DNA from 3 places in the Exiguobacterium sp. R-39 genome. Region 3 is predicted to be linked to each of the others. Evidence: riboswitches for the same ligand, from Rfam matches in the RefSeq annotation. Region 3 holds a riboswitch; each other region holds the start of a gene.
The links. Region 3 has a riboswitch for thiamine pyrophosphate ahead of thiT (energy-coupled thiamine transporter ThiT). Riboswitches for the same ligand answer to the same signal wherever they lie in the genome.

Region 1 (7,903 bases), 370 kb from region 3:
TTTGCCCGATTCTGTCATGACGAACAACAGTTGTCCTGAAATCGGCAATTGAAACGCATGGAACGGTTTCAAATCCTTAGCAAATTCATTGTCTGCGCTCATTTCCTGATTGACGGATACATGCTGGTCCAATTGTTCTTCTTTCAGTGGAATGGAGACGGGTGCTTGAAGTGCAATCCGATCCGGATCCTCCATCAAGCGGACCCACGGATGGTCCGACGCTTTAATTGGATGGACACGCAACTCCTGTGTCTTAGGCGAGCGACAGGATAGGTACATCTGATTGCCGTGTGCCAAATAAACGATTTCGGTCGGAAACGGTGCTATTTCCAGATTATTCAACGTAAAAAATATACCGAATGACTGCAACGTCCGGTACGATTTCGGAAGGGACACCGTTTTATTCTGCATACAGGTCCGCAACAATTGTTTCTTTTGTTTAACGGGGACTTCCTGATCTGAGTATTCGTCGGAAGCAAATGAATGGGCAGACCAGTAGGAAGGTACCGGCTTGAGATCTAGCAATCGTTCTTGCCCACAGCCGGTTAACACGATGCTGGATAGCATAGCGAGAGTCAGTAATCTATTTTTGATGATAATTCCTCCTTAATTAATTATCCATCATATTACCATATTTTTAATAGAATCTTCTTTTTTTAAAAAAATGTAATTTATAAATAAAACAGGCAGAAAGATGAATGGCTCATCTTTCTGCCTGTTGATTCAGACCGTATATTTCTTGATAAATCGCTGGTCAATCGATTGTTTGAAATACCAGCTGAGCCGGTTGGTTCGGTAAAATCGTCCGTACAGCAGGGTGGCCTGGCGATGACCGAGCGCAAGAAGCGTCAAATAACGCCGTTGCGGCCGAAACGGCCGTAACGGTTCTTCATTCACGCATCGAATCAGATTCTGAAGCAACAGCGGTGCCTGACGCACCGCCGTCACACCGTTTTTCGGTGTATCCGGATACGCGATCAGAGTCGCACAATCCCCAACGGCAAAGATGGACGGATCCTCGAGCGACTGCAGCGTCTCATGCACCAGTAAAAATCCGCGGTCATCACAATACAGACCGGATACCTGAAACAATTCATGCGCCGTTGCCCCTCCTAAAAACAAAACGGCATCCGTCTCGAGCAAGCGGCCGGATTGGAGCGTTGCTGTTTGACCATCCAGCGTTTCGAACCGGTCAATGATCCGGTTGACACCCAACTGATCGAGTTGCGCGGCCAGTTCCGGACCGGCCGGATGACCGCTGAGCAACGGTTCTTCATGAATCAGGGTGACCGGTGTACCGTTTGACTGAAATGACGCCGCCATCTCGACGGCCGCCGCACCACTGCCGACGATGACAGGGGAGACGGCACTCCTGAACGTCTTTAACGCTTGTTCTATACGATAGTTCGGTTTGATCGTAACGTGGTTCGGGGTGCTTGCTTCCCAGTCGTTTGATCCGATATTAAACGACACGATATCGTACGGCACGACCTGTCCGGACTGAAAGATAACGTGTTTGTTGGCAGCATCGATTCGCACGACCCGGTCCTCCATCCACGTCTTACCGTATCGTTCACATAACGCTTTGACATCGATGCGTATCTCGTCGAGTGTATAGGTTCCGTCCGCCAGTCCGGAGAACATCCCGGAATAATACTGATAACGCGAGGGAGTGATGACAATCCAGTCGACATCCGAATGACTCCCTTGTTTGATACATTCTAAATGCGCATGACCTGCGCCGACTAACAGGATTCGTTTCACGACTCCACCCACTTTTTTGGATTCACTGTATCTATCCTGTTTATTCCCCCAAGTAGTGCCGCGTAATCGTCCGCTGTCAAACCACCAGGCGAAGTGACGTCGCGAGCGTGACGGTCATCAACAGAAAGGCAAGATCCCCTCGTGTTACGACCGGCTCGACATAATAGGTCCGATTGACCCGAAACTGACGGGCTTCCATCGCAATCGCAATCTGTTCCGAGCGGAGGATACTGGTCGTAAACAACGGCAGACTGATGTCAAAAAACGTTTGCCACGGCCAAAGTGACCGTTGTTGCCGGACACGACGCGCTTGACGGATCGTTCGAATCGACTGCCGAAAGATCGGAATGAAGCGGAGACCGGCTAAAAATCCATAGGCCAGGCGAACCGGCAGACGACATTGATGAATCAGACTCATGACGAACCGTGTCGCGTCCGTTGTTGCAACGAACGTTACACTCAACAGGACGAAGGCGAGCATCCGCGTCGCGACCAACCAGGCATGTGCAAGACTCTCTTCCGTGATCCGGAACCAGCCGAATGCCCACAATTCCGTTTCACCTTTTCCGAACGCGGCCATCATCCAAAACGTCAACAGAAACAACACACCATAAGGGACGAGACGAATGAGAAGCGTTGACAGCTGCCAGCCGGAGCAACATACGCCGACGGCGGAAAGGATGAGCAGTGCAAACGTCACTTCTAAACGGGATGTCGAAATCAGCAACAGCATGACATAGACCAGGGTCGCCAGTTTGACGGAAGGATTAATTTGAGCGAGCCATGAGTGGTTTTCCTGCATGACGGATCCCCTCCTTTTGTTGCTGATACTGATAGGACACCGGACGAATCAGCTGATTGTCGTGTAAAATCTTGGTTTCCTGAAACAATTCCTCCGGTGAACCGTCAAATTGAATGTTTCCCGAACCGAGAACGAGCACCCGGTCTGCCTGTTGGTACACCAGCTCCATATCATGCGTCACCATGATGAGCGTCGTCCCGGCTGCACGGGCTTGCCGCAAGACTTCAATCAGTTGTGCCGTCGTCTCGGCATCCTGTCCGAAAGTCGGCTCGTCCAGCAACAAGACAGCTTTTCGCTCAAGCAGCATTGTCGCGACGCTCAAACGCCGTTTTTGACCAAGACTGAGTGCGAGCGGCGACTGACCCGCGACGTCCGCCAAGCGATAGTACTGTAAGGCATCATCCATCTGACCGGACGACGGTGAGGTACAACTGATCGTCAGTTCGTCAAGAACCGTCTGTTTGAGAAACTGAAACTCAGGTTGCTGAAACACAAAGCCGACCTGCCGGTAAAATGTCCGGTCCCGCCATTTCTTCAACGCTGTCTGAAACAACTGAATCGTTCCGCCTTGCGCCGGTAACAGTTTGGCCAGCGTTTCGAGCAGGGTACTTTTGCCGGCTCCATTGCGTCCGACAAGCATGATCCATTCTCCGGCGTGGGCGGTCAGCGAGATCCGCTGGAGAACCGTCTGCTTTCCGTGCCGGACGGTCACGTCAACAAGTTCAAATGTCGGTTCGGTTGAAACGGGTTCGCGGACAGGGGGACGATCGAGTGCCCATTCTGCCGCGACCTCGGCCGGTATCGTTTCGAATGTATACGGGTAAAGGCGCGGTGTCGCAATCCCGAGTTCAGTCAAAACGGTCCGGCGTTCTGAAAAAATATCCCGCGGCGGTCCGTCAAGACGGATCCGTCCGGTTTGAAAGACCAGCACCCGGTCCGCAAACGTCACACACTGCTCCAGTTGGTGTTCAATCAGCACCAGCGTCACGTTCGGATCGTGGTGCAATTCCTCAATCAGCTCCATCATCAAACGTTGACCATGCGGATCAAGTTGCGCCGTCGGTTCGTCGAGCAACAGGATGTCCGGTTCGAGTGCCAATACACAGGCTAGAGCAAGCCGTTGTTTCATCCCGCCGGACAGCTCGGCAATCGGCGTCGTCAAGGCGAGGTCAAGTCCGACCCGTGCCAAGACACCTTTAATCCGCTCATCCATTTCAAATCGGGAGATGCTTCGGTTTTCCAGACTAAAGGCCATTTCGGCACCGACCGTCTGCATGCAAAACTGATCGTCCGGCTGTTGGAATAACATCCCGACCGTTCCCTCGGTCAACCAGTGACCGCTGACATCGGCTTCAATCGTCTCCGGCAACAGACCGGCGAGGACATGTAAAAAGGTCGTCTTTCCACTGCCGCTTGGACCGACGAGCAACGTCGTTTCTCCTTTATCAATCGTAACCGACAAATCCTGTAAGACCGGGTGATCCTGATCCGGATAGCGGACTGTCAGGTGCTCGCACTGCATCATGCGGCACGCTGCTTTCGTTGTCGTCCGATCGCATACCCATTCAGTGTCCCTGCCTTAACGAGCGCATCGACGATGATTTTTGCGAGTAAGCCGCCGAGCAGAGCACCGCTGACAAGTTGTAAGGAAAACGTCAACAGGAGAGTCGTCGTCGTATAGTAGGCAAATCCGTTCACGATGAGGCTGTAGACCATACTTCCGACGGCAGCGAAGACACCGGACAACATCAAGGTAAACGTATTGAATTTCCGGTATCCGAACACGGCAAAGGCAATCTCGGCCCCGATCCCCTGTGCGAATCCAATCAACAGTGCCGATAAGCCGAAGTGACTCCCTGTAAACAATTCGACGGCAGCGGCGACGACTTCCGCAATCAATGCCGCGCCTGGTTTTTGAATGATGTAGGCGACAAGGGGACTGGCGATGACCCAGATGCCGAACATCCAGTTTGATCCGACCGGTCCGAAGATGGCCGAGATCGGTAACCATAACGTCGACCACCCTAAGTAGAGGACACCACACGCGACGGCGAGCATCATCATGACGATGATTTCTTTCATTTTCCAACTGTTCATAATCACTTCTCCTTTGAATGCACACCCACAAAGAAACCACAAAAAAGACCGCCCTCTATGAAAAGAGAGCGGTCGTGTAACCTGCAAGATGCAGAAAAAGAGCACGAGGATTCCGCTCCACTTTCCTACGCTAGTATGAACTAGATCAGGTTCAAAGGGTCCGAAGTGAATCGTCTCAGCCAAATGGCTCCCCTAGTGGATGTGTCAATGATGTGTACCTTCTTCACTGTACGGCTGTCGACCGGACTTGTCAATATGCATAAAAAAAACCTCCCACGAGGGGAGGAGAGAAAAGATTACTCTTTATCTTCTTTGTTTTCTTCAGCTTGCTCTTCAGAAGTTTGTTCTGAATCGTCTGTCGCTGTATCCGCATCAGCTGCTTGTGCCTCAGCTTCTGCTTCTTCGATTTCTTCAAGTTCAGCTTCAAGTGTCGATTCAACGACCGCTGCAACTTGGATGTCACCTTCTGTGACGACACGGAAATCTTTTTCTTCCGGAAGATCAGCTACTGTGATTGAATCTCCGATTGCAAGATCCGTCACGTCGACTTCGATCCGTTCCGGTAATTTATCTGGTGTTGCAGCAACTGTTACTTTAAAGAGTGTTTGTGAAAGGAATCCGCCAAGTTTCGCGCCGGCTGCTTCGCCAACAAGGACGATATCCGTCTCGACTTCTGTTTCTTCATCCATTTTAACAGCGATGAATTCAACGTGTTTGATGGTTGGTGTAAAGATATCCATATCAAGCTTGTTGATCAACGTGTTGACCTTTTTACCGCCGATTTGAAGAGCAACCAAGACGTTTTCGCCGTGATCACGGACAACCTTGACCAATTCTTTTTCGTCGAATGAAATCGGTGTGCTTTCCACTTTGTAGCCATACACGACACCAAGAGCTTTTCCTTCATGACGTAATTGCTTTCTAAGTGAGCGTGGGCGTACTTCGCGTTCTTCTACTTTTAATGTTACTGACATGTTCATTTCCCCCTTGAATTTGGTATAGCCCTCAAAAGGTAATGAATGTAGGAGTGGAACAATAGGTTCCAACAGAAATTCATGCGCTAAATGCTAGTTCAACTGGATTTCATTCAGAAATGAAAAACGAAGTGAGTAAGTAGCATTTCTCTCCCAGGTCATTACGCTGATATTGAGAAACAATAATTGAAAAGCGACCGTGTTGTACGGTGCTAATGTAGATATACCCCTGTCTTTCAAAAGTTAAAACCTTTTTTCTGAATTTGATTGTCGAAAGACCTTCAAACCTGTTGATAGACAACGGATTGAAGGTCTTTCATTTTTTTAAGATTTTCTTTGATTTGTATGGTTAATCACCTGATGAATCGATAAAAGAGGGGGAATCAAGCAGACGGACGAGTTCACGAATCGTTAAAATATCCGGTTTCTGATCCGATAAGACGGCATCAATCATCGTCGCTTTTCGATCTTGTAATTCCGCCATCTTTTCCTCGATCGTCCCGGTCATCAATAACTTGATCACTTCGACCGGTGACTGTTGTCCCAATCGATGGGCCCGGTCAGCCGCTTGCTGCTCGACGGCCGGATTCCACCAGCTGTCGTATAAAATGACGGTATCTGCCGTCGCCAGATTCAGACCGGTCCCGCCGGCTTTCAAGGAAATCAGGAAGACATCGACTTCACCGGCATTAAAACGGTCACACAGTGCGACCCGGTTTTCAACCGGTGTCTCACCGGTTAGTAGAAGGTGGGCAAGTTGTCGTGCTGCCAGTCGTTCCCGGATGTGTCCGAGCATCTTCGTATACTGGGAAAAAATCAACAGCCGGTGTCCCGCTGCCAGTTTTTCTTCGATTAACGTCAACAATCGTTCCAGTTTCGTCGATTCACCGGTATATCCATCAATAAACAACGCCGGATCACAGCAAATCTGCCGCAACCGGGTCAAACCGGCGAGCAGCTTAATCCGGTCTTCACGCTTCGTTTCGTCGAGATGCTGTAACGTTTCCAGTTGCAGTTTCGCCAAGTAGGAAGCATAAAGTTTTTTCTGCGTCGGACCGAGCTCTGTATAATGGTGGACAATCTGTTTTTGCGGTAAATCCTGCAAAACTTCGGCTTTTGTCCGTCGCATCATAAACGGTCGGACGAATCGTTGGATTTCATCATATGACCATGTCTGGAACGTCGGTAAGTCCGGTAACAACGACGGGAAAATGACCCGGAAAATCGACCAAAGATCATCGGTCCGGTTTTCAAGCGGTGTTCCGGTCAAGGCAAACCGACGTTTCGCCCGAATACGGCGCAAGCGGACAGCGGTTTGTGACGCTGGATTCTTCAGATGTTGTGCCTCATCGAAAATGGCGACGTCGTATTCGACGGTCTGGTGTGCCTCCATGTCGGCCCGTAACGACGGGTAGGAAATCAGAAAAATTCCGTCCGCTGGTACTGTCTCGATTTGATCCAACCGTTGTTTCCGTGCTCCGTTCAACAAATGAACGGTTCTTGACGGCGCAAACCGTGTAAGTTCCGCCTGCCAGTTATGGAGCAGGGAAGCCGGGGCGACAATCAACATCCGACCCGGCGGAAGCGTCTCGAGATAACCAATCGCTTGGATCGTCTTCCCGAGCCCCATCTCATCCGCTAAAATTCCGTGCCCGTCATGTCCGGCAAGATTCGCCATGAACTGGATGCCTGCCCGCTGGTACGGATACAAATGCCGATCGAGTACTTCCGGGAAGTTCAGGTAGACACCCGTTCCGTTTTTCAGCTCGAGCCACCGTTCTGTTAATTGTTTATGGATATGCAAGAAGGAGGCACCGACCAGATGTTTGAGGTTCGGCAGGGCGGGTGCGCGCAAAACCGCTTCAAGTTGGTCCTGCTCTGCTGCTTCAAGTTGCCGAAAAACGCGTTGTAACTGTTCAAATGCCCGGGTCTCAAACGAGACAAACTGACCGTTCTTTAACCGGTGATACGTTTTCCGGGTGACAAGCGACTGCAAGACCTGTTTCAGTTCCATTTCCGGGATTCCATCCATAGAAAAGCGGAACGTCAACCAATCCAAGCGGTCCGTCGTCTCGACATCGATCCGTGGATGAAACGGTCCGTTCGGTAAGGATTGGCGGATACTCTCCGTCACTTGGACGATGAGTTTGCCGTAAACGACACGGGGGTCGAGCAAACCTTTCAAAAACTGATATTCCGCTTCCTCTTCTTCTAACCGATAGCGACCGTCCCGCTCCAAGAAACCACTCTCTGTCACGTAGCGGAG
Region 2 (7,903 bases), 740 kb from region 3:
GTGCACCGAGACCGACGATGACGACGTGCCGCTGTCCCAGTTGATCCTGCCCCTCCTGTCCGATTGGACGAAAGCGGATTTGTCGGCTATACCGGTCCATCATGGGCGACTGATCCCGGTCGTCGGACTGCTCGCCGTCGCATACCGTTTTTTCTCAATCCGTCCTGCTTCAAAGCCGAGTCGTCCCGCTTCAACCGCAAGCTTCATTGCACGTGCCATCTTGACCGGGTCTTTCGCATGCGCGACGGCTGAATTCAATAGGACACCATCAGCTCCGAGCTCCATCGCGTACGCCGCGTCAGCCGGTGAACCGATGCCGGCGTCGACGATGACCGGTACTGACATTTGTTCGATGATGAAGCTGAGCGCGAGCGGATTTAAAATGCCCTGTCCGGAACCGATTGGTGATGCTGCCGGCATAATCGCATGACAGCCGAGTTCTTCGAGCCGACGGGCAAGCAACAAATCGTCTGATGTATACGGCAAGACGATGAAGCCATCCTTGATTAATTCCTCTGCTGCTCGTAATGTTTCAATCGGATCCGGCAGCAGTGTCTTGTCACAACCGATTACCTCGACCTTGACCATATCGCACATCCCTGAGGCCCGGGCAAGGCGGGCAAGGCGGACCGCTTCCTCCGCCGTCTTCGCACCCGCAGTGTTCGGCAAGAGATCATAGCAGCTTAAGTCAAGCGCTGCGAGCGGATCGTTCTGTTCCTTTGCAAAGACGTCGAGACGCCGGACGGAAAACGTTAAGATGTTTGTTTCCGATGCTTCGACCGCTTGCTGTTGCTTCTCATTATCCGAATATTTTCCTGTCCCCAGTAACAATCGTGATGCAAATGTTTTTCCGCCAATTTCTAACATGTTATCCGCCTCCTACAAAATGAACGATTTCAATGACATCTCCGGACGTAACGTCCGTATCCGGATAGCTCGACCGGTCGATGATTTGATGATTCTGCTCGATGATGACGACTTGTCCCTGAATCTTTAGTTCCTCCAACAAATCGTGTAACGTCCTGATTTCCTCTGTCAAAGCATAGTTTTTCCCATTCAATCGGATAGTCATCTGCTTTCCTCCTGTCGTCGGCTGTTAAAACCATCCAGTGTCACTCTTGGCGTTTGCCCCATGAGACAATCGGCCAAGACGTTGGCCGTCGCAGGGGCCAGTAAGATGCCATGCCGGTGATGGCCTGACGCGACGAACAACCCATCGATTCCGTCCACTGCTCCGAGATACGGCAGACCGTCCCCGGTTTGCGGTCGAACACCGGACCAAGCTTCCACGAACACGGCCTCTGTAAGCGGCGGATAGAGCTTTACTGCTGCATTCAATAACAAACGAATACTGTTCAGACTGACGGTCGTTGATTCATCACCAACCCGTTCCGTCGCCCCGATGATGATCCGTCCGTCTGCTTTCGGGACTAAATAGACCGCATCACCAAACAGCGTCCGATTGAGTTGTCCGGTCGTCAGCCGGACAGACAGACACTCGCCCTTGACCGGAAGTGTGTTAATCGTCACTCCGACCGTCTGTAACAATTCTTCCGATCCGCGACCACCGGCGACAATAATTTGTCTGCCCGCCCGTAGCCCCCGGTTCGTCTCGGCGCCGGTCACCGTTTGTCCGTCCCGTACGAGACGTGCTACGACCGTTGCCTCTTCGATTACCCCGCCCCGTCGTTCGATGGCACTGCGTAATGCTTGTGCAAGCAACCGCGGATCAACCTGTCCGACCGAATCAAACGTCCGCCAGTGATGCGCCTGTTGCATACGAAACGGTTGTTCCAGATACCCGCTTCCGAGACCGGTCTCGTCAAACAATTGTTGCACGAATTCCGGATACAGCGTCCGGCTCAGCCGGGCCAGTTCATGTAATGGTGCCAGCAATTCTTCATCTGTCGCGAGCATTCCCGCTGCTGCTTGCGTCGCTCCCTGACCGACAGTTGACTGTTCAAGCAAATGAACGGTTTTCCCGCGCTGCAGGAGCTCATAGCCGAGCGTCAAACCAATGATGCCGGCTCCGATGATTAAAACATCCGGGCGTGTCATCGTTGCATCACCGCCCGGAATCGGTTGGCTGCTTCGACCGGAGACGCCTGACCGAGAATGCCCGACAAGACGGCCCCGCCTGCGCAGCCGGTCGCCAGGATATCCGGCAGATTGTCCGGTGTAATGCCACCAATTGCAATGACAGGAATCGATGTCCAGTCGACAACTTGTTTCAAGGCGTCGAGTCCCCGGGGCGGTACACCCGGTTTTGATCCCGTCTCAAAAATATGGCCGTACAGGACGTAATCAGCACCGGCTTGTTCCGCCGCTATCGCTTCCGTTAACGAGTGAACCGATTGACCGATCACCAGTTCCGGAAAACGGTGACGGACGAGGTCGACCGGAATGCTGCGTGTTGTCAGCTGAACTCCGGTGCCGGTGACGACTGCCACGTCCAGCCGGTCATGGACAATTAATTGCTCTGTCTTTACGCCTCGTCGCACGAGTGTTTCGATGCACACGACCAGTTCCTTCGCTGACCATAACGGCTCCCGCAGATGAATCCGGTCGACGGATAGTGTGAGTTTCGGCAACAGATGTTCGAGTATGTCCGGATGCCGCTTGCCGGTTGTCATCAGATGTAACTGGCTCATCATTTCCCCCTTTCCACACGAAAAAGGACCACCCCATGAACTGATGGAGTGGTCCTACAAAAAAGGGCGACAGTCGTCGCATCCTCTATGAATGATCGGAATCCACTTCCCTCCGCTAGTACGAACTAGATCAGGTTCAAAGGGTCCGGATACTTCCGTCTCAGTCTGCTGCGAGACTCCCCTAGTGTAGATATTGATTTGTGTGGTACGCCTGTAGTTTACCACGGGTAGTCCGATTTGTTCTACCCTTGATTAGTGTCGCATGTCCGATTCGACCGCTTTGACCTGCTCAATCAAGCGTTGGTATTCGTCGACACGTTTCGTTTGCGACAAGTCATACGTTTGTTTTAAGTGTAAGACCCGCATGACCTTCTGATCCAGATCTGCTCTCGACAATTTACCTTGTTTAATCCGTGCCATGATTTCCTTATGAACGGACGCGTACGCACCGGGTGAGGAAAACATCGCCATATCCGCACCATTTTCGAGGGCAAGACTTGCCGCCTGGGCAAGTCCGTACCGTTCTGTGATGGCTCCCATGACCAAATCGTCCGTGATGATGACACCGTCAAACTTCAGCTCATCCCGTAACATCCCGGTCATGACGGGTTTCGACAACGAAGACGGACGGGTTTTGTCGAGTGCCGGAAACAGGATATGCGCGACCATGACCATCTCGGCCCCTTCCTGAATCGCCCGTTTGAACGGGACCAGCTCCGTCTGCTCAAGTTCCGCTTTCGTCGCATCGACCCGCGGCAGACCGACATGCGAGTCGACGGTCGTATCCCCGTGTCCCGGAAAATGTTTGACGACCGGAACGATGTCTTCTTCTTTCATGCCCTGCATCAATGGCACACCAAGCCGGGCGACTTGTTGCGGATCCGCACTGAGCGCCCGGTCGCCAATGATTGGATTCGCCGGATTACTGTTCACATCAAGGACCGGTGCGAAATCCATATTAAAGCCGTAAAAACGGGAAATCGAACCAAGTGTCTGTCCGACTTCCTTCATCAATGCCGGATCATTTTTATGACCAAACGACAGGCTCGGTGATAATTTGAGCTGTGCGTCCGGGACCCGGCTGACCCGTCCGCCTTCCTCGTCAAAGCCAAGGAACGCTTTTGAATCAGCGGTTTGCGCCTTGGCAATCGCTGTTGTGAAGGTTTTCAGTTGATCGGTTGAGGTGATATTGCCACCAAGCAGCAGGACACCACCGAGCGCATGGTCCTGCAATAATTGACGGTCCGCTTGTGTCAAAGCCGTTCCCGTTACGCCAATGTACAGCAATTGATCGACTTTTTCCGCCGTCGACATGTTCGAAACGGTTTGCTTGAGTTGTTTCTCTGCCCGTTCAGCAGCAGAAGGTCGATCCGGCTGCGGCGGCTTTGTTTTCTTTGCCGGCTTCGGTTGCGGGTCAGCGGGTTGTACGGGCTCGTCAGCACAACCGGCAAGGAGGACGCTTGCCAACAGAACAGGGACAATCCGTTTCAAATCGGTTCCTCGTTCCGGACGCCGTTGATCGAGTAATAAACTTCAATCTCTGCGTTCAGCGATTGCGAGACCGAGCAGTATTTGTCTTTTGATAAGGCAATCGCCCGGCGGACTTTATCGTCCGGTAAATCACCTTCGAGCCGGTAATGAATCGAGATCGTCGTGAAACGCCGGGGATGATCATCCGCCCGTTCGCCTTCGATATCCATTTCAAATGACGTCAGCGTCAAGCGCATCTTTTCTAAAATCGAGACGATATCGATGCCGGTACAGCCGGCAACGGCATGAAGCAAGAGCTCCGTCGGCCGGGGTGCCTGATTGTCCCCGCCGTTTTCCGGTGCCGCATCCATCGCTAAGTGATGTCCGGATTCGGTTTCCCCGCTGAAGCCCATCTTTTGATTCCAAGTGACTGTTGCTTGCATCAAGATCACGTCCTTTTCTGATTTAGGTGATGTTTCCTACTCTGTTAGTATACCCGAATCAGTGACAGGTGAAATTGACTGTCTATTCACAATAATGCTTCTTTTTCCGGGTCAGGTAAATCCGGTTTCCGCCCTTCTTAAATCATGCTATTCTGATAAACGATAGTTTTTTTGCGCACAGGCGCCAGAAGTGGGGAATTGTATATGTCATCATCATCGACTCGTTTGAGTCAAGCCGACTGGTTGTTAATCGCGACGTTATCCATGTTGACTTTTGTCCTTGGAACAAGCGAATTCGTCATCGTCGGTATTTTATCTGAAATTGCGGACGGTCTGAACATCACAATTGCAAAAGCCGGCACGCTTGTCTCCGCCTTTGCGATCGCCTTCGCCATCGGAACACCGATAACGATGTCCTTGACCGGACACCTTGAGCGGCGGAAGTTAATGCTCAGTCTGATTTTCGTCTGGATTATTCTGAATATCTGCAGCGGGATCGCACCGAATTATGAACTGTTGCTGTTGTCTCGGATCGTGACGGCTGTTCTGACGGGTGTCCTGATTTCACTGGCGATGGTCGTCGCAAGCGATAGTGTACCGATCGCAAAACGCGGCGTCGCCGTCTCGTTCATCTTTGGCGGATTTACGATGGCAAACGTTCTCGGTGTGCCGATCGGTACATTCATCGGACAACATGCCGGTTACGCCGCCTCGTTTTGGCTGACAAGCAGTCTTGGTGTCATCGCCCTGCTTGCTGTCTTGAAAGTCGTTCCGGTTCAGCAATCGGAATCGTCCGGCTCGATCCGCGAACAGCTCAGCTTACTCGCCAATCCACGGATCATGATTGCCTTTTTCATTCCGTCATTCGGGTTCGGCGCGACATATGTCGTTTATACGTATCTCGTCCCCGTGCTTGAGTTGGAACTGAAATTGCCGTCGGCCTGGATCAGTCCGATTTTACTCGCCTACGGTGTCGTCTCAATCTTCAGTAATATACTGGCCGGAAAAATCGCCAGCCGGAATCCGATCGGGCGTCTCCGGTTCGTCTTCATCGTCCAGGCAATCGTGCTTGCTGCCCTGTACGTGACGACAGCGTCCGTTTCGCTTGGACTGATCAACATTGCCTTGATGTCCTTGATGTCGATTTTATTGACGACCTCAACACAAATCTATCTGATTGACCTAGCAGAGAAGTTTAATCCGGAAGCAAAAGGACTGGCTGCTTCCTTGATGCCGGTCGCAAGCAATGTCGGGATTGCCTTCGGTTCTGCTTTAGGTGGACTCGTCTATGCGAACGGTCCGATCATGAATATCGCGCTTGTTGGTGGTGCCGTCGCTATACTCGCAGCTGCGTTGACGGCTGTCAGTCATCGCCTCGATCAGCGGGCGTAACAGTTAAAAGACTTCTGTTCCAATAATGCCTTTAACTGAGGTAAACGGAACGGAAGTCTTTTTATGTGGAATCTGGAACTTAGAGCCGATGTTTGCTCAGACTGAACCTTACAAGACTGTTAGGTGAACGTATCCAATTTGTTGCTTAATCTGTCAATCGGCATGGTACGGTAAAGATAGTTTTTCATCCCACTTACGAAAAAGGAGATTTTACTATGAAATCGTATTATGCCCTTCCATTAACAGCCCTCTTACTGACAGCGACAGTCAGTCCGGTCACAACATTTGCTGCAACACCGACTAAAGTCGAGACAGCGAAACCATTATCAGAAAAAGCACTTGCAAAAAAGAAAGCGGCTATTACGAAACTCGCGACGTCTTTGATCGGAACACCATATAAAGAAGGCGGGACGACAACAAAAGGCTTTGACGCATCCGGCTTCACACAATACGTTTATCAAAAAAGCGGTCTGACACTCGAGCGGACAATTGCGAAACAAGCCGCTATGCCGCTCAAAACCGTCACACTCAAAAAAGCCGTTCCGGGTGATTTGTTGTTCGTCCAGGCGAAAAAGGCGAAAGCACCGAACTTCGTCGGAATCTACACCGGGAAAAACAAGTTCGTTGCCGTGACGACGAAAAAGGTTGAATCGCAGGACCTGACATGGAGTTACTACACGAAACAGGACATCATCATCAAATCGTATCAGTGAAACAAAAACAGTCATCCGGAACTCATACGAGTTTCGGATGACTGTTTTTTGAATACTGTGATACTTATGACTGCCAATCAATTATAGACAAGTGAATTCAAAGTCGTTTCTGTTCGTTTGAGTTTGTCTTTGATGTTTCCTTCATATATGACACGTTCTGATAGTGCATCAATGACAAGTACATTGAAAACACCGTCACCAGTTCGATTAGCCGTATAAATCAGATCATCTTTCAGTTCGGTATACTCTCCTGATCCAGACTCATCCGTTACTGACGGGATACTTATCTTATGTTTTATCGATTTCTTTGATGCCAGATCGTAAATAGTCCAATTTAATTTTTTTGGTTCACGTTCAAGCATAATCAGTTTCGTTCCATCTGTACTTAGTTTAGTTTCTTCATTACCGAACGATTTCAATCCCGTTAAACGCTGAGATTTTTTGCCGTCACTAAGATACAGTGTCTCCTTTTCATCATCTGCCCCTTCAACGATTTCCGTTGTGTAATAAACAATTGTCTCATTGTGGATACCTAGAATAATTATCTCACCTTTAGAAGTAACGGGTAAATTGATTTTTTGAATCGTATCGTTTTTCAAATCTATTTTGTATAATAACGTTTCCGAATCGTTTTGAATGTCTTGTGCAAGGACGTATAAACTGTTGCCAAACCGTTTATCTGGACTGAGTTGAGTTTCACCTAACTTCCGAGCTTCAGGAGGTGCCGGAAAGATTTTTTTGACGACACGCTGTTTACCCTTCTCCCAATACTGTAATTCCCATTTATTATTGTCCTTTGTACCCATTGCATACGTGGTGCCTTGCTGTTCGAACGTAAGCACGTAATCTGAACGGATGAAGCGTCGGAAATCAGCTGGCGCACCATTTTCATTATATGGACCTTCAAACATGCCACTAATCCAATTATCTTTCGTTTTTTCGACTCGACCGTCCAGCGCAACGTTGTAATCAACTTTTTTTAACCCTTCATCATAAAGTTCTGCTTGAACAGACCGGACAGCCGGCTGTTTCGGGTCACCTTTGACCGTCTCAACGGTAAAGTCAGATTCATCGATCGATTGTATAAATATGGTGTAGATCCCTATCGTCAGGAAACTTATGACAGCCAGGATAAGTAAAAAATTAAATTTTCGCATGACGCCCTCCTCAGACCGAAATTTTCCATTTTAATAAACGCAGGCTTTTCCAAATCGTATAAACAAAGTACAACACA
Region 3 (7,903 bases):
AAACGTATACGACACGGTTCATCGGACCGGGTATCGGATTTGCCGTCGGTTGGATTTACTGGCTCGGTTGGGCTGTCACGGTGGCGCTCGAAATCACGGCAGCCGGCAGTCTGATGGATCGATGGTTTCCGGATACACCAATCGTCATCTGGTGTGCGATTTTCACCGTCATTTTATTCGGTCTCAATGCGGTCTCCGCAAAAGCCTTCGGGGAGGCTGAGTTTTGGTTTTCGAGCCTGAAAGTCCTTGCCATTCTATTTTTCATCGTGCTCGGGGGAGCGGCTTGGTTTGGCTGGATTGATATGGCGGCAGCACGTCCGGAAAGTTTGTTCGCCAATTTTACTTCAAACGGATTATTCCCGAACGGCGCCCTGGGGGTATTGACGACGATGATTGCCGTCAACTTTGCGTTCCAAGGAACCGAATTGATTGGGGTTGCTGCCGGAGAATCAAACGATCCAGAAAAATCGATTCCAAAAGCAATCCGTAATACCGTCTGGCGGACGTTCATCTTCTTCGTCCTCTCGATTACGATTGTCGGCGCCTTGATTCCTTACGAAACAGCCGGCGGCATCAGCAGTCCGTTCATCATGGTATTTGATGCCATCGGAATTCCTTATGCAGCTGATTTAATGAACATCGTCGTGTTGACAGCCTTACTGTCGGTCGGGAACTCGGGGTTGTACGCTGCTACTCGGATGTTATGGTCGATGTCACAAGAAGGCATGATTTCGAAAAAACTTGCCATCGTCAACTCACGCGGAGTACCTATGCGCGCTTTGTGCTTTACGATGCTGTTTGCGATGTTATCACTATTGACTGCCTTTTTCGCGGAAGATACCGTCTTCATCTGGTTGTTGTCACTCGCCGGACTCGGTGCGCAAGTCGGTTGGATTTCGATTTCCGCTTCACAGATCGCCTTCCGTCGTCAATTCATCAAAGAGGGACATGCTGTCAGTGAATTGAAATTCAAGACTCCGTTCTTCCCGGTCTTGCCGATTATCTCGTTCTCTTTAAACATGCTTGTACTGATCAGCTTGGCATTCCAAGCGGATCAACGGATTGCGCTGTATATAGGCGTTCCATTCTTCCTCTTGACGTGGGCCTCTTACCACCTGTTCGTCAAAGGAAAACATATTGCGGCTCAAACTGAACGTCAGGCAGCCAGCTCGACATTAAAATCTTAAAAAACTACAAAAAACGTGATCGACTTTTAGGATATCCTAAAGCCGATCACGTTTTTTAGTGGTCTGACAAACTTCTTAAAGCAATCACTTCACCGGTATGCACCGTCACGTTCGCCACTCCGTGATGTGTCCATTCATTGCTGACGGTCAATGATCCGCCGACCGGCACGTCATGATTCGTCAACGGGTACTTGACCCCGCGGAGGGTCAGACATGTCGGAACGAGCGGGATGAAAGAGAGATAGTGAAATCCATCTGCCTCGATCTCATACGTCCCCGGCTGTAAGAAACGAACCTCTTCCCGCTTCGTCATCAAGCGGACTGCCGGAAATTGTTTTAGCAGATAGACGTTTTGAAGCGTCATATCAAGTCGTCCTCCGGTCGCACCGAATATTAACACTTCCGTTGCTTCATACTGTTGACTGACATGTCGTAAAGCCAGTTCCAAGTCGGTCTCATCCTTTTCAGCCGGATGGATGATCGCTCCTTCCGGTTTGTATCCGAGAGAATCAAAGTCCCCAATCGCCAAGTCAAAAGCGAAACCTTGCTGTGCCAACACGGTGACACCTCCGTCAACAGCGATGACAACCGTCTTCTCATCCATAAACGGTTTCAGGGACGGGATGTCTTCCGCCGGACCGGCCGCTACAATCACAACCCGCATCAGACACCCCGTGCTGAATAACGAAGAAGTCGTGGTGCTGTCGTAAACAGGAGTCCTGCGACAATACCACATAACAGATACGATGGAACCATATACGTCGCGTTATAGATCAACGAATACGGGACGACCGGACCTTCCGCATACTCAGCGAAGAACACGATTCCACTAATGACGTGACAGACATAACGGAAACCTGCACCAAGCAATGTCGCACCTAGTACAATCGCCATTAGACGGCCATTTTTCCCGGCTGCTGCTGCTTTTTTGACTTGCCGTGCGAACAGTCCGCTCAGCCCGACGACTCCAAACGCGATCGTATAATCGAGTAACGGCTGGACGACCGTCAGGATTTGTGGAGCGAACATCAGTTGAATCGTTCCGACGAGCGCTCCCGTCACGACCCCACCGACAACGCCGTGACGAAACGCCATGACGAAAATCGGTAACATCGCTAAACTAATTGAACCACCTTGCGGCATTTTAAATGGGATCAATAAATCGAACACCACACCAAGACTTGCAAAGATTGCAATTTCCATTAACATTTGTAGCCGTTTCATCCTTTTTTCCTCCTAAAAAATAAAATCGCAGGACGGCAAAAAGGCAGTACGACGAACGCCGTACTGCCTGCGTGCGCCACATCCCTACGTCCGTCTGAACGGAACAGGTTCGAAGGGTTAAAGTCCAATCACTTCTCTCAGCCGCTTGACGCGACACCCCTTGCGGTCATCATTTAATTTTGATTCTGCCCCTATTATACGTGAGCAGCATTCCGAATACTAGTGATTGCTTCTGAATAATCCGGTGCATTGTAGATAGCGGAACCTGCAACAAGTACGTTTGCCCCATTCTCGATACATAATTTTGCTGTTTCCGCATTAACTCCACCATCGATTTCAATCTCGAAGGATAGATTTTGTTCTGCTTTCATTGCAGCCAGTTGATTTAATTTCTTCATCACACCTGGAATGAACGCTTGTCCGCCGAATCCCGGATTGACCGTCATCAATAAGACCATGTCCACATCTTCAAGCACGTGTTCGATCGTCGACAGCGGCGTATGCGGGTTGAGTACTACTCCTGCTTTCGCTCCAGCTGCTTTGATTTGTTGCAACACACGATGGACATGATTCGTCGCCTCCACGTGGAAGGTTACGATATCAGCACCTGCTGCAACGAAGGATTCGACAAAGTTTTCCGGACGATCAATCATGAGATGGACGTCGAGAACCATATCTGTTTTTTGACGTAAACTGCTTAATACAGGGAGTCCAAAGGAAATGTTCGGAACAAATTGACCATCCATGACATCAAAATGGATATAATCGGCTCCCGCCGCTTCAACTGCTTTGACATCCCGCTCTAAATTTGCAAAATCTGCTGATAAGATTGATGGTGCGATTTTAATCATCTTAATACCTCCGCGTCCGATTCTTGATTTCCTCTACAAACATACCATAATTCGTATACCGGGAAGCCATGATTTCATGGGCCTCGACGGCTTTTTTAACGGCACAACCGGGCTCATTCAAGTGCAGACAGCCACGGTACTTGCATTCGTCCTGTAAAGCAACAAATTCAGGGAAACACCATCGTAACTCCTCGAGTTCCATTTCGTGCGGAAAATCGAGATTCGAAAATCCCGGGGTATCTGCAATTAAGCCTTCGCCAAGCGGGATCAATGTCACATGACGGGTAGTATGGCGTCCACGACCAAGTGCCTTCGAAATATGACTCGTTTCCAGTGCCAATGAAGGTTCCAAGGCATTCAACAACGAACTTTTCCCTACACCGGATTGTCCGGCCAGGACACTCGTTTTATCTTTTAACAACGGACGGACAGATTCGACTCCGGCCAATGTCTCACTTGAAGTTTCGATGACGTGATATCCGATGGTCCGGTAAGCGGCAATGGCTTCCAATACCCCTTGTTCGGCTTCACCTTGTAACAAGTCCATCTTCGTCAAGATGATGATCGGTTGAATTTCCTTTGCTTCAATCAACACTAAAAACCGGTCCAACAGATGGGCAGAAAAATCAGGTTCTGCTGCCGATACGACCAACAAAGCTTGATCGATATTGGCAACTGGTGGGCGGACCAAGAAATTTTGACGGTCTTTTACTTCCAGGATATATCCGGTCTCACTTTCGATGTGTAACACGACTTCATCGCCGACGACAGGGCTGATGCCCCGTTTTCTGAAATTACCGCGTGCCCGTGAACGGATTTCACCTTGAGGCGTCATGACATCATAAAAGCCACCCTGTAAACGGATAATCGTTCCATCCCGATTATCTTCAATTCGATTTTCTGCCATCCTATGCCCTCCTTTGTCAGGATTAACGTCCTGCTCGTTATTCTTGTGATTTTGCCTGATTGTACGTAATCGTCTTCGCCCGGTAAACTTCGTCATCTTTATAAATCGTAATCTTGCCTTCTTCTCCCGGATCAATCGTCAATGGAACATCAAACGTTTCATCCTGATCAATCGATTCTTCGATGACGGTTCGTTTTCCTTTGGCATCTTCCGTCTCAATCCGGACGAGTTGACGTGGCGCAGGCTCCTCGTCTTCACTGACGCCATCATAGACTACTTTCTCGGGGAACGTCGCCGTGATGGTCTTTTCTTCCTCTCCGCGAGAAATAAAGACCGTTACCGAATCGTTCGGTTCGACTTGCGCACCGGCTTGCGGATATTGACGAATGACCTGATCGAGCGCGACCTCACTTGAGAACTCCTGTTCAAACGTCCCGTCCAGTCCCATCTCATCCAAATAAGCTTTTGCTTCAGCACTCGATAAGTCAGTCAAATCTTTCAGAACGAATACGGGTGATCCATTTGAGACCGTGATGGTAATCATCTGTTCTTTCGCGATGACTTCCGTTCCAGCTGAAATGGATTGCCGGATGACATTCCCACGTTTGATGTCTTCAGAGTCTTCCCGTTCGACATCCACTTTTTCAAAACCGCTGTCCTTTAAGATGGCGATCGCTTTTTTCTCTGTCTCATCTGAGACGTCCGGCACCTCGACCGGATCGCTTCCTGTCGAAACGATCAAATCCACCGTCGATCCTTTTTTAACCGTCGCCTGTTCACGCGGTGACTGACTGATGACGAACCCTTCTTCCACCGTATCACTTGAGCGTTCGGTCGATTCCACGATGAATCCCATTTTTTCAAGCTTCGTTTCCGCGTCGTCGGCATCTTTCCCCGTTACATCCGGAACGACGACCGTCGGGTCAGGCCACATGGCAAAAGTCGTTGCGGCTCCAGCCATTATGAATAACAACAATAAGATGATCCACCACGCACGTTTCTTTTTCTTTTCTGGTTTTGACATGACGGTAGCGACCTTCGGAACCGGTGCTGTGTGTTCGATGTCTGCTGTTGGCAGGGACACTGGACTGAGCACCATCGTTTTTTCCATCAAATCGTCACCGCGAATGCCTTCACTTGCCCGTTCAGCTGACATCGCGGTCACCATGTCTTCTTTGAAGGCAGCGACCGTTTGTTGCCGATCATGCGGCGCTTTCGAGAGAGCTTGCATGATGCAATTTTCTAAAGCTTGCGGCACAGCCGGATTTAACGAGGTCGGACGACGGGCAGTATCTTGCAGATGTTTCAGTGCGACAGCAACCGGTGAATCGCCTTCAAACGGAACTTGCCCCGTCACGAGTTCGTACAAAACGGCTCCCAGCGAATAAATATCTGATTTTTCATCCGCAAATTTTCCTTTTGCCTGTTCCGGCGAAAAGTAATGCACGGATCCAAGGACTGACATCGTGTGGGTCAGGGTCGCATTCGACATGGCGACCGCAATGCCGAAATCGGTCACCTTGACAGTCCCATCCTCACGGACCAGCATATTTTGCGGTTTGATATCGCGATGAATAATCCGGTGTGCATGGGCATGATCAATTGCATCACAAATTTGGCTGATGATGTCAATCGCTTTTGCGACCGGCAATGCTCGCCCTTCACAATACGTTTTCAGTGTCATGCCATCAATATATTCCATTACGATATAATAAATCGCTTCTTCTTCTCCTACGTCATAAACCGCGACGATGTTGGGATGATTTAAACTCGTCGCAGCATGTGCCTCTCGTTCAAATCGACGGATGAATTGTTCATCATGCGAAAACTCTGTACGTAAAATTTTGATTGCGACAGTTCGATTCAAGATTTCATCATATGCCTGATAAACGTTTGCCATCCCGCCATTTCCAACTAACCGTTCTATGCGGTAGCGGTCGTTCAATCGATCTCCGTAACGCATATTCAGATCCTCTCTCTTTCTTTAAAACGGATTGCAGCAATCGTAATGTTGTCTGCGCCTCCCCGGTCATTCGCCTCGGACACGAGACGTTCGACAATCGTATCGAGCGGTGCATCTTCTTGAAGCAACCGCTCGATGACTTCATGAGGCACCTCATCCGACAAGCCGTCGCTGCACACTAACACGATATCATAGTCCGGTGCATCCCGGACTTGAATGTCGACATCCACGGACTCGTTCGAACCGACGGATCGTGTAATGACATTACGACGGGGATGATTTTCAAGCTCTGCTTCCGATAATTCCCCTAATTGTTTGAGCATGTTGACATAGGAATGGTCATCCGTCAGCTGTTTTAATTGTCCTTCTTCCAGGGCATAGACGCGGCTGTCCCCTACGTGTCCAATGACAAGTAAATCATCCGACCAGCAGACACAGGCCATCGTCGTGCCGACAATCGACAAATTTTCGACTTGAGAAAAACGTTGAATCTGCGCATTGGCTTCTTTCACTAATCGTTCAATCCAGGAAGATAACTCCATCGGGCGGTTTGGCATATCTGCGTATGCTTCGGCAAAAATCTGCTTGACGATGGCACTCGCCGTTTCACCGGCTGCATGTCCCCCCATGCCGTCAGCGACGACAGCTAATCCTTGTGTCGCATCGCCTACCAATAAGACCGTGTCCTCATTTTTTGAACGGACCTTTCCAGTCGTCGTCAAATAAGCTAACTCCATACCCGTCCTCCTCATCGTTTTTTATTATCCTGTTGGTTCATTCACTTTTTTGAATGCAGCGATATAAAAACCATCTGTACCAAGTGATGTCGGGAGTAGTTTTAATTCAGCCCGTTCACCAATCAGCGATTGAACGGCTTCCGGCATCCGTGTTTTGAATGTCTCGTCAAAAACAAATCCTTGGCTGAGAATATAGTCCGTTTGCTGCTCATTTTCGAGCGGATCCATCGTACAGGTTGAATAAACGAATGTTCCATCCAGTTTGACCAGCGGAAGAACCGCTTCCAGAATCTGCCGCTGAATGACCGGCAACTGCGTTAAGTCTTCCGGACGTTTCGTCCACTTGATATCGGGTTTCCGGCGAATGACACCGAGTCCCGAACACGGTGCGTCGACCAACACCCGGTCAAACGACGCCTCCTCAAAACGTGTTCCCGCTTGACGGGCATCCAGTGCTTCCGCCTGAACATTTTCAAGTCCAAGACGAACTGCCTGTTTTTCTAGTAATTTCACTTTGTGTGGATGAAGATCCAGTGCCAACAACGAGCCGCTCGCCAAACCTTCCGCGATATGCATCGCTTTCCCGCCTGGGGCCGCACAGCTGTCCAAGACACGGTCTGTTGGTTGTGCGCCTAACGCTGCAGCAACCAGCATCGAACTTTCGTCCTGGAGCGACAGGTAACCACGTTCCAATAAATCCGTCTGTTGCACACTGCCACTGATGATTTCTAGACCGTCTGGTGCCGCATGGGCTGGTTTCGCACTGACGCCCTGGGCTTCCAGTAATTCAATCGCTTCTTGTCTGTCTGTCCGGGTCCGGTTGACACGTACGGTAACGGGGGCCGGTTCATTGTTCAGTCGGCACATCTGCCACGTTTCTTCTTCTCCGAATAATTCAATCCACCGTTCGACGAGCCATGCCGGATGGCTTGTTTCGATACTGATTCGGTCGACCACTGAAGGAATCGCTGAGAAATCAGGTTTTTCTTGTCGAAGGACGTTCCGCAACACACCGTTAACAACTTTCGCGATAT

Region 1: it holds a riboswitch for thiamine pyrophosphate, as region 3 does, so the genes downstream of both, ACP26N_RS08520 (ECF transporter S component) here and thiT (energy-coupled thiamine transporter ThiT) in region 3, are expected to answer to the same signal.
Region 2: it holds a riboswitch for thiamine pyrophosphate, as region 3 does, so the genes downstream of both, ACP26N_RS06305 (thiamine phosphate synthase) here and thiT (energy-coupled thiamine transporter ThiT) in region 3, are expected to answer to the same signal.

What each region holds. Positions count from the first base shown of each region.
Region 1 is NZ_CP187965.1:1,595,879-1,603,781, forward strand. Features, by position in the region: gene ACP26N_RS08500 (hypothetical protein) at 1-525, opposite strand, end outside; gene ACP26N_RS08505 (FAD-dependent oxidoreductase) at 724-1,764, opposite strand; gene ACP26N_RS08510 (energy-coupling factor transporter transmembrane component T family protein) at 1,841-2,566, opposite strand; gene ACP26N_RS08515 (ABC transporter ATP-binding protein) at 2,532-4,091, opposite strand; gene ACP26N_RS08520 (ECF transporter S component) at 4,088-4,663, opposite strand; TPP riboswitch at 4,769-4,867, opposite strand; gene ACP26N_RS08525 (50S ribosomal protein L25/general stress protein Ctc) at 4,960-5,637, opposite strand; gene ACP26N_RS08530 (DEAD/DEAH box helicase) at 5,987-7,903, opposite strand, start outside.
Region 2 is NZ_CP187965.1:1,227,772-1,235,674, reverse strand. Features, by position in the region: gene ACP26N_RS06325 (ThiF family adenylyltransferase) at 1-103, opposite strand, end outside; gene ACP26N_RS06320 (thiazole synthase) at 100-867, opposite strand; gene thiS (sulfur carrier protein ThiS) at 869-1,072, opposite strand; gene ACP26N_RS06310 (NAD(P)/FAD-dependent oxidoreductase) at 1,069-2,058, opposite strand; gene ACP26N_RS06305 (thiamine phosphate synthase) at 2,055-2,651, opposite strand; TPP riboswitch at 2,742-2,844, opposite strand; gene nagZ (beta-N-acetylhexosaminidase) at 2,904-4,142, opposite strand; gene ACP26N_RS06295 (OsmC family protein) at 4,139-4,564, opposite strand; gene ACP26N_RS06290 (MFS transporter) at 4,769-5,956, shown strand; gene ACP26N_RS06285 (C40 family peptidase) at 6,172-6,669, shown strand; gene ACP26N_RS06280 (hypothetical protein) at 6,747-7,826, opposite strand; gene ACP26N_RS06275 (hypothetical protein) at 7,837-7,903, opposite strand, start outside.
Region 3 is NZ_CP187965.1:1,963,053-1,970,955, forward strand. Features, by position in the region: gene ACP26N_RS10450 (amino acid permease) at 1-1,187, shown strand, start outside; gene ACP26N_RS10455 (thiamine diphosphokinase) at 1,243-1,851, opposite strand; gene thiT (energy-coupled thiamine transporter ThiT) at 1,851-2,411, opposite strand; TPP riboswitch at 2,476-2,582, opposite strand; gene rpe (ribulose-phosphate 3-epimerase) at 2,606-3,262, opposite strand; gene rsgA (ribosome small subunit-dependent GTPase A) at 3,264-4,169, opposite strand; gene pknB (Stk1 family PASTA domain-containing Ser/Thr kinase) at 4,207-6,132, opposite strand; gene ACP26N_RS10480 (Stp1/IreP family PP2C-type Ser/Thr phosphatase) at 6,135-6,869, opposite strand; gene rsmB (16S rRNA (cytosine(967)-C(5))-methyltransferase RsmB) at 6,894-7,903, opposite strand, start outside.